One region of the Xanthomonas sp. WHRI 1810A genome, then DNA from elsewhere that is predicted to be linked to it. Evidence: riboswitches for the same ligand, from Rfam matches in the RefSeq annotation. Region 1 holds a riboswitch; the other holds the start of a gene.
What was found. A riboswitch is a leader RNA that binds a small molecule or an ion and turns the genes downstream of it on or off. The one in region 1 is predicted to bind cobalamin.

Region 1 (7,388 bases):
TCAGGTCCAGCAGACCCAGGCCCGGGCTTGAACCGGCGTCACCTTCCAGCCCTAGCGGATCGTGCAACTGCGCGCCGAGCATTTGCAGGCCGCCACAGATGCCCATGACGTTGCCGCCGTAGCGCAGGTGCCGGCTGATGGCAGTGTCCCAGCCGTTCTTGCGTAGAAACGCCAGGTCGCTGCGCACGCTTTTCGAGCCCGGCAGAATGATCAGATCGGCGGCCGGAATGGCCTGGCCCGGCCCGATGAATTGCAGATTCACCTGCGGATGCAGGCGCAGCGGATCGAAATCGGTGTGGTTGCTGATGCGCGGCAACACCGGAACGATGACGTCCAGCACGCGCTCCGCCTTGTCGGTCTGGCGCTGGTCGAGGCCGTCTTCGGCCTCCAGGTGCAGGTCCATCACGTACGGCAGCACGCCCACCACCGGTTTGCCGGTGCGCTGTTCGAGCCAGTCCAGCCCCGGTTGCAGCAACGCAATGTCGCCGCGAAACCGGTTGATGATGAAGCCCTTGACCCGCGCCTGCTCGCTGGGCGACAGCAATTCAAGGGTCCCGACCAGATGCGCAAACACCCCGCCGCGATTGATGTCGGCCACCAGCAACACGGGGCAATCCACCGCTTCGGCAAAGCCCATGTTGGCGATGTCACCGGCGCGCAGGTTGATCTCGGCCGGCGACCCCGCGCCTTCGACCATAACCACCGAATACGCGTCGCTCAGCCGTTGATGGGATTCAAGCACCGCTTGCATGGCGATGGCTTTGTAGTCGTGATACGCGACGGCGTTCATGGTGGTGACGGCGCGGCCATGAATGATCACTTGCGAGCCGGTGTCGCTGTTGGGTTTGAGCAACACCGGGTTCATGTCCGTGTGCGGCACCAGCCCACAGGCCTGGGCCTGCACCGCCTGCGCCCGGCCGATCTCGCCGCCGTCTGCGGTGACGGCGCTGTTGAGCGCCATGTTCTGCGGTTTGAACGGCACGGTGTTGACGCCTTGCCGGGTCAGCCAGCGGCACAAAGCCGTCACCAGTGTGCTTTTGCCCGCGTCGGACGTGGTGCCCTGCACCATCAGCGTTTTGCCGGTCATGGGGCTTGCCTCGAAAACGCGTGAAGCGCCGTTTCAAGTCGCTGCCAGTCGGCTTCTTCCCGGGGCAGGCCGAAACGCAGGCTGTTGTTGTGCGGGCCTTCGTTCTGGAACAGCCGCAGCAAAATCCCGCGCCGGGCGCAACATTCGTACAACGCCACGGCGTCGGGGGTTATCAGCCACTGAAACAGCGCGCATCCGCCCTGCGGCGCCAGGCCGTATCGGGTCAATAGCGCAACCAGACGCTGACTGGCGTTGCCCGTGCGTTCCTGTTGCCGACGATGACCTTCAACGTCGTTGAGGCAGACTTGTCCCAGCCATCGCGTAGGACCGTTCACCGCCCAAGGCCCGATCTGTTTGGCGAGAACCTTGAGAAACCGTTCCTCGGCCAGCACGAAGCCGAGGCGCACCCCGGCCAGTCCGAAGAATTTGCCGAACGAACGCAGGATGATCAGCCCGACCCGATCCGACTTGCCCGCCAGGCTCAGCGCCGGCGTGTTGTCCATGAACGCTTCGTCCACTACCAGCCAGCCGCCGTGCTCGGCCAGCTTGGCGTGCCAGTCCAGCAGACGTTCGGGGGACAGGCTCAAACCCGTGGGGTTGTTGGGGTTGACCACCACCAGCACGTCGAGGGAATCGATGAAGCGATCGACTTCGTGTTCCAGCACCTCGCGCACCAGGAATCCATTGTTGCGCCAGGCCTCGGCATGTTCGGCGTAACAGGGCGACAGCACGCCGACCTTGCCCGAATGACGCAGCCGCGGCAGGGCCTGGATCGCGGCCTGGGAACCGGGCACCGGCAAGGCGTGGGGTGCACCGTAGTAGTCGCAGGCCGCCAGCTCGAGACCGTCGTTGGTTTCCGGCAGACGCGCCCAGGCAGACGGCGCGATCTCCGGGATCGGCCACGCCCAGGGCGAAATGCCGCTGGAGAGGTCCAGCCAGTCGGCTTCGGCGATCCCGTAGGTAGCCACCGCGCCGCGTAATCGACCGCCGTGTTCAAGCATAAAAGTAAGCTCCTGCGCACAGCATCAACAGCCATAACCAGACACCACGCTGCACCAGCTGCCAACCACGATCAATCGAGTCGGCATCGGCCGGGGCGCCTTCGCCCAGTTGCGGCCGCTGGTGCAATTCGCCGTGATAGATCGCGGCACCGCCCAGTTCGACGCCCAGCGCGCCAGCGCCTGCGGCCATGACCGGCCCAGCATTGGGGCTGTCCCACTTGGGCGCCTGGGTTCGCCAGCAACGCAACGCCAGTCGGGTCTTGCCGAGCAGTGCGTAGGTCAGCGCCACCAGTCGTGCTGGAATGTAGTTAAGCAGATCGTCGATTTTTGCCGCTGCCCAGCCGAAGCGTTCGAAGCGCTCATTGCGGTAACCCCACATGGCGTCCAGCGTATTGCTCAGCCGGTACAACACCACGCCCGGGGCGCCGAACAGCACGAACCAGAAGATCGCGGCGAACACCGCGTCACTGCCGTTTTCCAGCACGGACTCGGTGGCCGCCCGGGCGACTTCGGTGCGGTCCAGTTCGGTGGTCTGGCGACTGACCAGATAACCGACCCGATGCCGTGCCTCATCCAAATCATCGGCGCGCAAGGCCTGGGCCACTGGTTCCACGTGTTCGCCCAGGCTGCGCAGGCCCAGCGCGCAATACAACGCGGCGACTTCCACGAACACGCCAATGTAAGGCAGCCCGCTTAGCAGCGTGGCCAACAGGGTGAGCGGGATCACGGCGATGAACCAGGCCGTGACGCCATGACTGCGCCAGCCTCGGCCGGCCGCATTCAACCGGCGCTCGATACGCTCGGCAAAACGTCCGAACGCCACCAGCGGATGGTGTCGCTTCGGCTCGCCCAGCAGCGCATCCAGCGCGACCCCGGCGATGCTCAACAACGCCACGCTCATGGATGCTCTCCCCAGCTGTTTTCGTAAATCAGTTCAGTGAGCGGCCGCGCCTGGGCCCAGCCTTCCATCACCAGCATCGGCTGTGGATAGAATTCGGCGACCGGGCCCAGGCACAGAATGGCCAGCGGCTTGGCACCGGCCGGCATGCCCAGCAGGTCAGCCAGGGCCTGCGGGTCGAACAGCGAGACCCAGCCCATGCCCAGCCCTTCGGCGCGGGCGGCGAGCCAGATGTTCTGGATCGCGCAGGACAGCGAAGCCATGTCCATTTCCGGCAGGGTGCGACGGCCGAAGATGTGTTTCTCGCGATCGTCCATCAGCGCCGCGACCAGCACCTCGGCGCAATCGCTGATGCCTTCGACCTTGAGCTTCATGAAGTTGTCCGCCCGCTCGCCCAGCGCTTCGGCGGTGCGAATGCGCTCTTGTTCGACCTGGGCCTGAATGCGTTGGCGCAGGTGCGGGTCGCTGATGCGAATGAAGCGCCACGGCTGCATCAGGCCCACGCTCGGCGCGTGGTGCCCCGCTTCCAGCAACCGCGCCAGCAATTCGGGTGCCACCGTGCCGCCGATGAAGTGACGCATGTCCCGGCGTTCGGCGATGGCGCGGTAGACCGCTGCGCGTTCGTCGGGGGTGAAGGCGTGGTCGGTCATGCTTGCCACCGAACCATGACCGTCCTTCGCAGGTTCAACTGCAGGCACGGACTCCTGTGGGAGCGGACCTGTCCGCGAAGAGGCCAGTCAATCCAATGCATTTGCAGCGTCTGAGCCTCAGTCTTCGCGGACAGGTCCGCTCCCACGGTAGTTGTCTTGCAGCTTGAATCGCTCATGGCAAAAACAGCGCCGCCACCGCCTGGGGGTTGGAGGGGAAATAGAAGTGCACGTAGGACGCGGTCATCCGGCCGACGCGGTACACCGCTTCGGCGCCGCGCCCGCCATTGGGGCTCACGCCTCGGGCAATGGGCTGCAGCTCGGTGCTGGTCAGGGAATGATGATAGGTATGGCCACGCAACGTGCCTTCGGGCAGGTCGACGTTTTGCAGGGCCAGGGCCGCCAGACGCTTTTGCATCACCGCCTCGCCGCCGAGCAAGCCGACCAGTTCAGCGCGCTGGCCGTCGACGTCGGTCAGGGCGTCGAGCAGGTACAACATCCCGCCGCATTCGGCCAACAGCGGCTTGCCGTCGGCATGGTGCTGGCGAATCGCTTCAATCATGGGGGTGTTTTCCCCCAGCGCCACGTGGTGCAGCTCGGGGTAGCCACCCGGCAGATACAGGCTGTCGGCATCCGGCAAGCGTTGATCGCGAATGGGCGAGAAAAACAACAACTCGGCGCCCATGGCCCGCAGCAGGTCGAGGCTGGCGCCGTACATGAACGCAAAGGCCTCGTCGTGGGCGATGGCGATGCGCACGCCTTCGAGCAAGCGTTCTGCGGCCACGAACTCAGGGGCTTCGAAGGTAACGGCGGGCGGCAACGCGACTTCGCAGGTGCTGGCCAGGGCATTAGCCGCCGAGTCGAGGCGCACATCGAGATCGTTCAATTCGCTGGCTTGCACCAGACCCAGATGGCGGCTCGGCAGTTCGATACCGGTTTCCCGGGACAACGCGCCGTACCAGCGCAGGCCTTCGGTAAGGCTGCCCTCCAATAGTTGCGCGTGACGTACGGTGCCGACCCGGTTGGCCAGCACGCCGGCAAACGGCAGATCCGGCTGATAGCGCGCCAGGCCCAACGCCAGCGCGCCGAAGGTCTGGGCCATGGCCGTGCCGTCGATAACGCCCAGCACCGGCACGCCGAAACGTCGGGCAAGGTCCGCGCTGGACGGCGTGCCGTCGAACAGCCCCATCACGCCCTCGATCAGAATCAGGTCAGCGTCCGCGGCGGCTTCCCACAACAGGCGTCGGCTTTCGTCCTCGCCCACCATCCACATGTCCAGCTGGTAAACCGGGTTGCCGCTGGCGCGTTCGAGGATCATCGGGTCAAGAAAATCCGGACCGCATTTGAACACACGGACCTTACGCCCCTGATTGCGGTGCAAACGGGCGAGCGCGGCGGTCACCGTGGTCTTGCCCTGCCCGGAGGCAGGCGCGGCAATCAGTACCGCCGGGCAGTGCCTGGCCTGACTCATGAACACTCACTCACAGTTCAATACCCTTCTGCGCGCGAATGCCGGACTGGAACGCGTGCTTGACCACGCTGATGTCCGACACCGTGTCCGACAGGTCGATCAGTTCCTGCTTGGCGCCACGGCCGGTGACCACCACGTGCTGCATCGGCGGACGCGCCTGCAGGTCGGCAAGCACTTGCTCCAGATCCAGGTAGCCGTGCTTGAGGGCGATGTTGAGTTCGTCGAGGATCACCAGGCCGATACCGGGGTCACGCAGCATGTCCTGGGTCACGCCCCACGCGGATTCGGCGGCGGCGATGTCGCGCTGGCGATCCTGGGTTTCCCAGGTAAAGCCCTCGCCCATGACGTGATAACGCACTTGCTCGGGGAAGCGGCGGAAAAACAGCTCCTCGCCGGTGCTGTTGCGGCCCTTGATGAACTGCACCACGCCGCACTGCATGCCGTGGCCCATGGCGCGGGCGAGCATGCCGAACGCCGAACTGCTTTTGCCTTTGCCGTTGCCGGTCAGCACCAGCAGCAGCCCGCATTCATTGGGGGCGCTGGCAATGCGCTCATCCATCACGGCCTTTTTGCGCAGCATCCGCGCCAGGTGGCGTTCGTCACGTTCGGGGGTTTCGCTCATCTCAGCTCTCCGCTTGAGGGCAGGTAAAACGCAGACGGAGCGCACGAGCAGGCACTGGCAACACGGCGCCCTTCAAGGCGGACCGCGGCGCAGAGCATCGCCCTCCGTGATGCTGTGGAATTGGATCAGGCCGGTCTCCGGACTCATGAGCGATACGTCGGGCCATGCGCCTTCCCATGCTCAGTGAGCACAGTGGCATCGTGCGTGGCTTTTTCTCATTTACCGTTGCGGAGGCAGCGCCGGGATCGAATTCAACGTTCTCACCGGCTTCCCTGTTTCACCCTGTCGAGACTGGTCCGAAGGGCACCTGAAACAAGGGGCGAAGGGTAGAGGGTTGAGGTATGAGCGTCAATCGACGCTGCGCCTGATCCGCGCATCCAGCCCGCACTTGGCCTATCGGTTGAAACTAAGCGGCGTAAGGTGTCTCTACCTAGGTACATAAAAATACCAACTGCCTACGAAATGGAGATCGACGATGTTCAAGCTCAGACCTCAAGTTGCTTTGGTTCTGCTGGTCGCCGGGGGCCTTGCCGCCTGCGGCGAATCCTCGAAACTGCAGGTCAGTGACGGCATGGGGACCTCCCCCAAGCTACCTGAACCCAACAAGACCCTGATCCCGACCGTGAACATCGCCCCTGCCGTGGGCTGGGCCGCCGGCGCCAAACCCACTGCCGCGCCGGGCACCCAGGTCGCCGCCTTCGCTGAAGGCCTGGACCACCCGCGCTGGCTGTACGTGCTGCCCAACGGTGACGTGCTGGTGGCCGAAACCAATTCCCCGCCCAAGCCCGATGATGGCAAAGGCATTCGCGGCTGGGTCATGGAAAAAGTCATGGGCCGTGCCGGTGCCGGCGTTCCCAGCCCGAACCGCATCACCCTGCTGCGCGACAAGGACCACGACGGTGTCGCTGAAACCCGCACGGTGTTTCTGCAAAACCTCAACTCGCCGTTCGGCATGGCGCTGGTGGGCAACAAGTTTTATGTGGCCGACACCGACCGCCTGATCAGCTTCAACTACGAGTCCGGCCAGACGTCCATCAGCGGCCAGCCCACCAAGGTTGTCGATCTGCCGGGTGGCACGCTCAACCATCACTGGACCAAGAACGTCATCGCCAGCAAGGACGGGACCAAGCTCTACGTCACCGTCGGTTCCAACAGTAACGTCGGCGAGAACGGCCTGGACAAGGAAGAAGGCCGCGCGGCGATTTGGGAAGTGGACCCGGCCACCGGCTCGCACCGGATTTTTGCCTCGGGCCTGCGCAATCCCAACGGGATGGCGTGGGAACCGAACACCGGCGCGTTGTGGACGGCCGTCAACGAGCGTGACGAGATTGGCAGCGATCTGGTCCCCGATTACGTGACGTCCGTGAAGGACGGTGCTTTCTATGGCTGGCCGTTCAGCTATTACGGCCAGCACGTGGACGTGCGCGTGACGCCACAAAATCCAGACCTGGTGGCCAAGGCCATCGCCCCGGATTTCGCCGTGGGTCCGCACACCGCCTCCCTGGGCCTGACGTTTGCTGACGGGAAAACCCTGCCGGCGCCGTTCACCGAAGGGCTGTTCATCGGTCAGCACGGCTCGTGGAACCGCAAACCGTACAGTGGCTACAAAGTGTTGTTCGTACCGTTCAAGAATGGCAAGCCGAGCGGCACACCGGTTGATCT
Region 2 (7,388 bases), on a different contig from region 1:
CCGGGCGACGTTGCGGTGCAGGGGCGCAGCCGGCATGGCTTTGAAGGGCGTGACCGGGTAAATGCTCTCCTCTGGCGGCAGACCCTGCACCAGATCGGCGACCAGTGCGCCCATGCGGGTGGCCATGGCCACGCCCCGCCCGTAATAGCCCAGGGCGACCGTCAGACCGGGTGCCGGCTGGCTGAGCAACGGAATGCTTGCCGCCGGTACCGCGACCCGTCCGCACCAGCAGTGGGTGATCGGGGTGCCGGCCAGCATCGGGTAGATGTCGAGCATTTCCCGGTGCACGCGGGCCACATCGTGCTCATTCAAGGCATCGCGGAACGCCCCGCGAGTGCCCAGCACAAAGCGGCCGTCCTCGGTCTTGCGGAAATAGCGCAGCACCCGAAAAGTGTCGGACACCGGCAGCCCGTCGGGCAGCACCTGCGCCTGCAACTCGGCGGGCAGCGGCGCGGTGGCCGCCTGCAAACTCCACAAGGTGACGTAGGTGTGGGGCAGCGCGGGCAATAACGGGGAGGAATAGGCGTTGGTGGCGATGATGACCTGCTCGGCCTGAATCTCGCCGCCGGCGGTCAGCACGGTCCAGCCCGACGCTGAGCGACGCAGGCTGAGTGCTGCGCAGTGCTCGAAAATGGCCACGCCACGTTGCCGGGCGGCGGCGGCCAGTCCGTGCACGTACTCGAACGGCTGAAGCTGTCCGGCCCGGCGGTCCAGCAGCGCGCCCTGATAGATAGCGGTACCCAGCCGCTCGGCGACTTGCGGGCGATCGAGCATCTCAACGCCGGCGCCACGCGCCTGCCATTGCGCGGCACGGGCCTGCAGCAGGCTGAGGGCGTGCTCGTTGTGGGCGGCCTGAAGCCAGCCGTTCTGCTGTGCGCCACAGGCGATGCCGAGCCGGTCGATCAGGCGGAACACGTAATCGGACGCGTCCCCCACCAGTTCCACCATCGCCGCCCCCCGCGCCGGGCCGAACCGCGCGATCAGTTCGTCCGGGTTGAGCTTGAGGCCGGGAATCACCTGCCCGCCATTGCGCCCGGAAGCGCCTGCACCGATGGCCATTGCGTCGATGACCACCACCTCACCCTGGGCGCCGCCCTCCTCGCTCAACGCCAGCGCGGTAGACAGACCGGTGTAGCCCGCGCCGATTACTACGCAACGGGTACGTGTCGGCAAGCGCGCCGCCAGTGACGGACCGCAGGCATTTTCCTGCCAGAGGCAGTGAAAGACGTCGGTTATTTTCAAGATTCACCCGTATCGATTAACGATATGGTGCTAGGTATAGGCGATATGACGCAGCACGCAAGGCGATGTCCGTACACACGTCGTAATCGGTGTCATGGGGTCGTAATTCACCCGTGAGGTATCGATGTTCGATACGGCGTCAGACCATGTAGAAGTGAGCTAGCTCACGATGGCGGCCGCACATTCGACACATCGCCCGCGCCTGAAACAGCTATCGCGAGCAAGCTCACCGCTACACGGGAACTGGAATGCCGGCGAGACCTCGGTCGGACAAGCCCTGCGACAGCAGCCCCCTCCGCGAGGAGGCCGTCGATTGACGAAGCACCCTTACCATGCTTTCCTACACGCCTTGTTACGGGTGCCCCTCACAGGGTGAAACGGGAAACCGGTGCGTATCGGCCGCAAGGCTTGTGCAAGTCCGGCGCTGCCCCCGCAACGGTAAGCGAGAGAAGAGTCAATCCACTGTGTCTGTCATGGCTGTTGGCATGGGGCATGGGAAGGCGACTCTTGGAGGTGCACGCCGCGCGCGTTCTGCCCCTCGCAAGCCCGGAGACCGGCCCGCAACTGACACCTAACAAACCCGCGGTGGGCGGGCGCTGTTGAGTCTCTGCTGACGCCTGTCAGCGGGTTTCCCTGCGCTTTCCTGCTCGCTGATATTTTCAGAGGGACGCGCCATGTCGATCAGCACCACCACCCATGCAGCTTCCAGCACCCCCGCTACCGCTACCGCCACCCAAAGCCAACGCCTGACCGCTGCCGTCAGCGCAATGATCCTGGGTGCGTTCCTGGTCTACTTCGCCGGCTTCTCGCACATCGACGCGGTGCACAACGCGGCGCACGACACCCGTCACAGCTCTGCCTTTCCGTGCCATTGAGGCCTGACGCCATGTTCAAGCGTATCGCGCAAACGGCCGGGTTCACCGGGCTGATCGCGGCCCTGTTGCTAACCGTGCTGCAGAGTTTGTGGGTCGGGCCGCTGATTCATCTGGCGGAGACCTACGAAAAAGCCCCGGCTGCTCAAGCCGCTCAAGCCCACGAACATGCCGACGGCGCCATGCCCGGCCATGTGCATGATGCCGAAGCCTGGGAACCGGAAGACGGTTGGCAGCGGGTTACCTCCACCGCGGGCGGCAATCTGGTGGTGGCAGTCGGCTTCTCCTTGATGCTTGCGGCGCTGTACACCCTGCGCGCGCCGGCTCGTACGTCTCAGGGCGCACTCTGGGGTTTGGCAGGTTTTGCGGTGTTCGTCCTGGCGCCGACCCTCGGCCTGCCGCCCGAACTGCCCGGCACTGCGGCTGCGGACCTGACTCAGCGTCAGTTCTGGTGGATTGGCGCGGCGGCGTCGACGGCCGTTGGCCTGTCGCTGATCGTGTTCGGTCGGCATTGGGCGCTCAAGGCACTGGCCGTTGCGATTCTGGTGGTGCCCCATGTCATCGGCGCGCCGCAGCCCGTCGTTCATTCAAGCCTGGCCCCGGAAGCCCTGGCGGCGCAGTTCAAAACGGCCTCGCTGCTGACCAATTTCGTGTTCTGGGTGGCCATGGGCCTGATCAGCGCCTGGCTGTTCCGTCGTAACAACCCTGAGTTGCGCGCCACCGAACTGCCACAGGCCGCATGACCGCTACCCGCCTGCCGCCGACGCTGGTGGCGGGCATTGGATGCCGGCGGGGTTGTTCGGCCGGGTCGCTGCAGGCTTTGATTGAAAGCAGCCTCACGGACCACGGCCTTCGTATTGAAGCCATCACCGCCCTCGCCTCCATCAACCTGAAATCGTCGGAGCCGGGGCTGGTTGAGCTGGCCGAAGCGCTGGGGCTGCCGCTGGTGGTATTCAGCGCCGATGAACTGGCCAGGTTCGAGCCGCAGTTGAGCCATCGTTCGATGGCTGCGTTCGAGGCCACCGGTTGTTATGGCGTCGCAGAAAGCGCGGCGCTGGCGTTAGCTTCGCAGCTGCTCAACGCCCCGCATCGTTTATTGATCACCCGCTGCAAAACCCGCGACGCTACGTTCGCCCTTGCCGGACTCCTGTAGGAGCGCGCTTGCCCGCGATTGCGTAGTGTCAGGCGATACATCGGTTGCAGAACGTTCCCATTCGCGGGCAAGCGCGCTCCTACAGTTCAAGGAATTCACCATGACCGTTTTTTTCATCGGCGCAGGCCCCGGCGACCCGGAACTGATCACGGTCAAGGGCCAACGCCTGATCCGCAGTTGCCCGGTCATCATCTACGCAGGCTCCTTGGTCCCGGAAGCCGTGCTGGAAGGCCATCAGGCGGTTCAGGTCACCAACAGCGCCGAATTGCACCTCGAGCAGATCATCGCGCTGATGAAATCCGCTCATGAACAGGGCCAGGATGTGGCGCGCGTCCACTCCGGCGATCCTAGCCTGTACGGCGCGATTGGCGAGCAGATTCGTTGCCTGCGGGCATTGCAGATCCCGTTCGAGATCATCCCCGGGGTGACGGCCACTGCGGCGTGCGCGGCGATACTCGGCACCGAACTGACCCTGCCGGACATTTCCCAGACCGTGATCCTGACCCGCTACGCCGACAGCACCCCGATGCCCGACGGCGAAGCGCTGGGCGAGCTGGCACAGCACAAGGCGACCATGGCGATTCACCTGGGAGTCAAGCACGTCGGCCGGATCGTGGCCGAGTTGACGCCGCACTACGGCGCAGACTGCCCGATTGCCGTGGTGCACCGCGCCAGCTGGCCGGATCAGGGCTGGGTGGTCGGAACCTTGGCTGACATCGAGGCGAAGGTGCAGGAAAAAGGCTTTCGGCGCACGGCATTGATCCTGGTGGGGCGTGTGCTGGGCAATGAGGTGTTCAGTGAGTCGGCGCTGTACCGCGCGGGGCATGCGCATCTGTTCAGACCGTAGCTGCTGAGCGACTGTAGGAGCGCGCTTGCCCGCGATGGCGGTGTGTCATCAAACATCAGGTGGTCTGGCAGGACGCAATCGCGGGCAAGCGCCCTCCTACAAAAGCCTTCGCCCACAAAAAAGCCCCGAACCAGTCGGGGCTTTTTCGTTGAGGCGCTCCACCACTCAGTAGTAAGCGTTCTCTTTTTGCGTGTGGTCGGTCACGTCGCGCACGGCGCTCAGCTCGGGAATGCGTTCGAGCAAGGTGCGCTCGATGCCTTCCTTGAGCGTGACGTCGGCCTGACCACAACCCTGGCAACCCCCACCGAACTGCAGCACCGCGATGTTGGCGTCGTCTTCTTCGACGACGTCAATCAGGCTGACCTGGCCGCCGTGGCTGGCCAGTCCCGGATTGATCTCGGTTTGCAGGTAGTAGTTGATGCGCTCGTTGATCGGGCTGTCGGCGTTGACCATCGGGACTTTGGCGTTGGGCGCCTTGATGGTCAGCTGGCCGCCCATGCGGTCGGTGGCGTAGTCGACAACCGCGTCGTCCAGAAACGCTTCACTGAACGAGTCGATCCAGGCCGTGAAGTTTTTCAGGCCGATGGCCTTGTCTTCGGGTTTCTCTTCGCCTGGCTTGCAGTAAGCAATGCAGGTTTCAGCGTATTGGGTGCCAGGCTGGGTAATAAACACGCGGATGCCGATGCCCGGCGTGTTCTGCTTTTCCAGCAGGTCGGCCAAATAATCGTGGGCGGCATCAGTAATAGTAATAGCGGTCATGAAAATTCCTCGCAGACGTGGCGGCAGTTTACGCCAATCGGAAGCAACTGACAAAGTCCTAGTATTCTACTCAGGTAAAGAACACCCACGCCTACTCAGGAAAGCGCCGTTTCCTTCGCCAGCCGTCGGTTATCCAGCCAGCCCTTCATCCGGCGATACAGCCCCTTCTCGATCACTTCGTAACTGGCCAGGGCCCCCAGCGCAATGATCGGCACGCACACCGCAAACACGGCGTACGGGTTCAGGCCGTACCGCTCGGTCAGCAACCAGCCGCCGTACAGCACCAGCACGTGCAACAGATACACCGAATACGAACAATCGCCCATGGTTTTCAGGAAGCGATTGCCACGGAAATACGGTTCAAGGGAAATACACGCCACCACAATCACCGCGCTCGGCACACCCCAGTTAAGGAAGCGATTGCTGGGCTGCAGCGCATTGATGGTGAACAGCGCCGCGCCGATGGCCACCAGCGGCAGCCACAACCGCTGGCTGATCCAGCCCCTTCGGTAAACCATGCCGATGCCGATGCCCAGCAGAAACTCATACACGATGTCGTTGGCGTAGAAGCGGCTGATCAAGCCCGAGCGCCCCAGCACATCGCTGACGGCGAACAACGCTGCCGCGATGATCAGCGGGCGATGGCGTTGCTGGAACAGGAACACCAGGGAAAACAGCACGTAGAACAGCATCTCGTAGTTCAGTGTCCAGCCGACGTTCAGGGTCGGGTACAAGCCATAGCCACCCGGATTCTCCGAAGGAATGAACAGCAGCGAGAGCATGAAGCTTTGCCAGTCGACCACTTGATGCGGCAACAGCGGGCTGGCGACGACCACCAGCAGACCCATGACCAGCGTATACAGCCAATAGGCGGGGACGATCCGGATGATGCGGTTAAGCATGAAGCGCCCGGCCGGCATGTCTTTGTCGAGGGTCGAGAGGTAGATGACCAGGCCGCTGATGACGAAGAAGATGTCGACGCCGACCGCGCCCTTGGAGGAGAAGAACTCACCCAGCGGACCGCTCGGGTGGAAGTCGAAGAAAATCTGCATGAAGTGATGACACACTACGGCCCACGCGGCGAGTGCCCGCAGGGCTTGAACCGAAATCAACATCGCTAACCTCTTGTTACCTACACTGGAAACTACAACACAGCCCTTCGGCATGGCCTGTTCAACGCCAACGATTCAGGACGACTCGCAGGTTCGGACTGCCTGATGGCGCAAAAGGTTCGCCGCCTCCGACCGCACGAATAATGGCGGCAGGCCATGTTCTGTAAGGGTTTAAGACGCAAACCCAACACTTGTAGGAGCGCGCTTGCCCGCGAAGGCGTCGTCAGACCGTTATAAAAAATTGACTGAACAAACGCTCATACCGGATCGACCGGTGTTCTTTGCTGGAGTGAGGCTTGCCCGCGAAGGTGTTCTGTTTTGGAGCATTTGTGATGGCACCCAGCGCTTCGCGGGCAAGCCTCGCTCCAACATGGACAGACATCCCCTCAACATGAACCAGATTCATGTAAAACCGCGAACGGTTTAAAACGGCGCAGGTTTGCTATCATTTCGCGCTTCGTATTACCGCTTGTTTCCAGCTCTTCATTTTCAGCTTTTCTTCATCCGGGTAGACCTATGTCAGATCGCAGCGCGCGTCTTCAAGCATTCCAGCAGGCACTTAAAGAGCGGATCCTGATCCTCGACGGCGGCATGGGCACGATGATCCAGAGTTATCGCCTGGAAGAAGAAGACTACCGTGGCAAGCGTTTCGCCGACTGGCCCAGCGACATCAAGGGCAACAATGACCTGCTGATCCTGACCCGCCCGGACGTGATCGGCGCCATCGAGAAGGAATACCTCGACGCCGGCGCCGACATCCTGGAAACCAACACCTTCAACGCCACCCAGGTGTCCCAGGCCGACTACGGCATGGAAGCGCTGGTCTACGAACTCAACGTCGAAGGCGCCCGCCTGGCGCGCAAGGTCGCCGACGCCAAGACCCTGGAAACACCGGACAAACCGCGCTTCGTTGCCGGCGTGCTCGGCCCCACCAGCCGCACCTGTTCGCTGTCGCCGGACGTCAACAACCCCGGCTACCGCAACGTCACCTTCGACGAGCTGGTAGAGAACTACACCGAAGCCACCAAAGGCCTGATCGAAGGCGGCGCCGACCTGATCCTGATCGAGACCATCTTCGACACACTCAACGCCAAGGCCGCGATCTTCGCCGTGCAAGGCGTGTTCGAAGAGGTGGGGTTCGAGCTGCCGATCATGATCTCCGGCACCATCACCGACGCGTCCGGGCGCACCCTGTCCGGGCAGACCACCGAAGCGTTCTGGAACTCGGTCAGCCACGCCAAGCCGATTTCCGTGGGCCTGAACTGCGCCCTCGGTGCCAGCGAGCTGCGTCCTTATCTGGAAGAGCTGTCGAACAAGGCCAGCACCCACATTTCCGCGCACCCCAACGCCGGCCTGCCCAACGAATTCGGCGAATACGACGAAGCGCCGAACCAGACGGCGGC

Region 2: it holds a riboswitch for cobalamin, as region 1 does, so the genes downstream of both, ABQX22_RS22255 (CbtB domain-containing protein) here and cobO (cob(I)yrinic acid a,c-diamide adenosyltransferase) in region 1, are expected to answer to the same signal.

What each region holds. Positions count from the first base shown of each region.
Region 1 is NZ_JBEGED010000004.1:199,605-206,992, forward strand. Features, by position in the region: gene ABQX22_RS08715 (cobyric acid synthase) at 1-1,087, opposite strand, end outside; gene cobD (threonine-phosphate decarboxylase CobD) at 1,084-2,088, opposite strand; gene cbiB (adenosylcobinamide-phosphate synthase CbiB) at 2,081-2,989, opposite strand; gene bluB (5,6-dimethylbenzimidazole synthase) at 2,986-3,636, opposite strand; gene ABQX22_RS08735 (cobyrinate a,c-diamide synthase) at 3,809-5,104, opposite strand; gene cobO (cob(I)yrinic acid a,c-diamide adenosyltransferase) at 5,115-5,726, opposite strand; cobalamin riboswitch at 5,838-6,052, opposite strand; gene ABQX22_RS08745 (PQQ-dependent sugar dehydrogenase) at 6,202-7,388, shown strand, end outside.
Region 2 is NZ_JBEGED010000018.1:19,644-27,031, forward strand. Features, by position in the region: gene ABQX22_RS22250 (NAD(P)/FAD-dependent oxidoreductase) at 1-1,242, opposite strand, end outside; cobalamin riboswitch at 1,582-1,818, shown strand; gene ABQX22_RS22255 (CbtB domain-containing protein) at 1,917-2,117, shown strand; gene ABQX22_RS22260 (CbtA family protein) at 2,129-2,857, shown strand; gene ABQX22_RS22265 (cobalamin biosynthesis protein) at 2,854-3,267, shown strand; gene cobM (precorrin-4 C(11)-methyltransferase) at 3,368-4,114, shown strand; gene nfuA (Fe-S biogenesis protein NfuA) at 4,280-4,873, opposite strand; gene ABQX22_RS22280 (acyltransferase family protein) at 4,969-5,988, opposite strand; gene metH (methionine synthase) at 6,502-7,388, shown strand, end outside.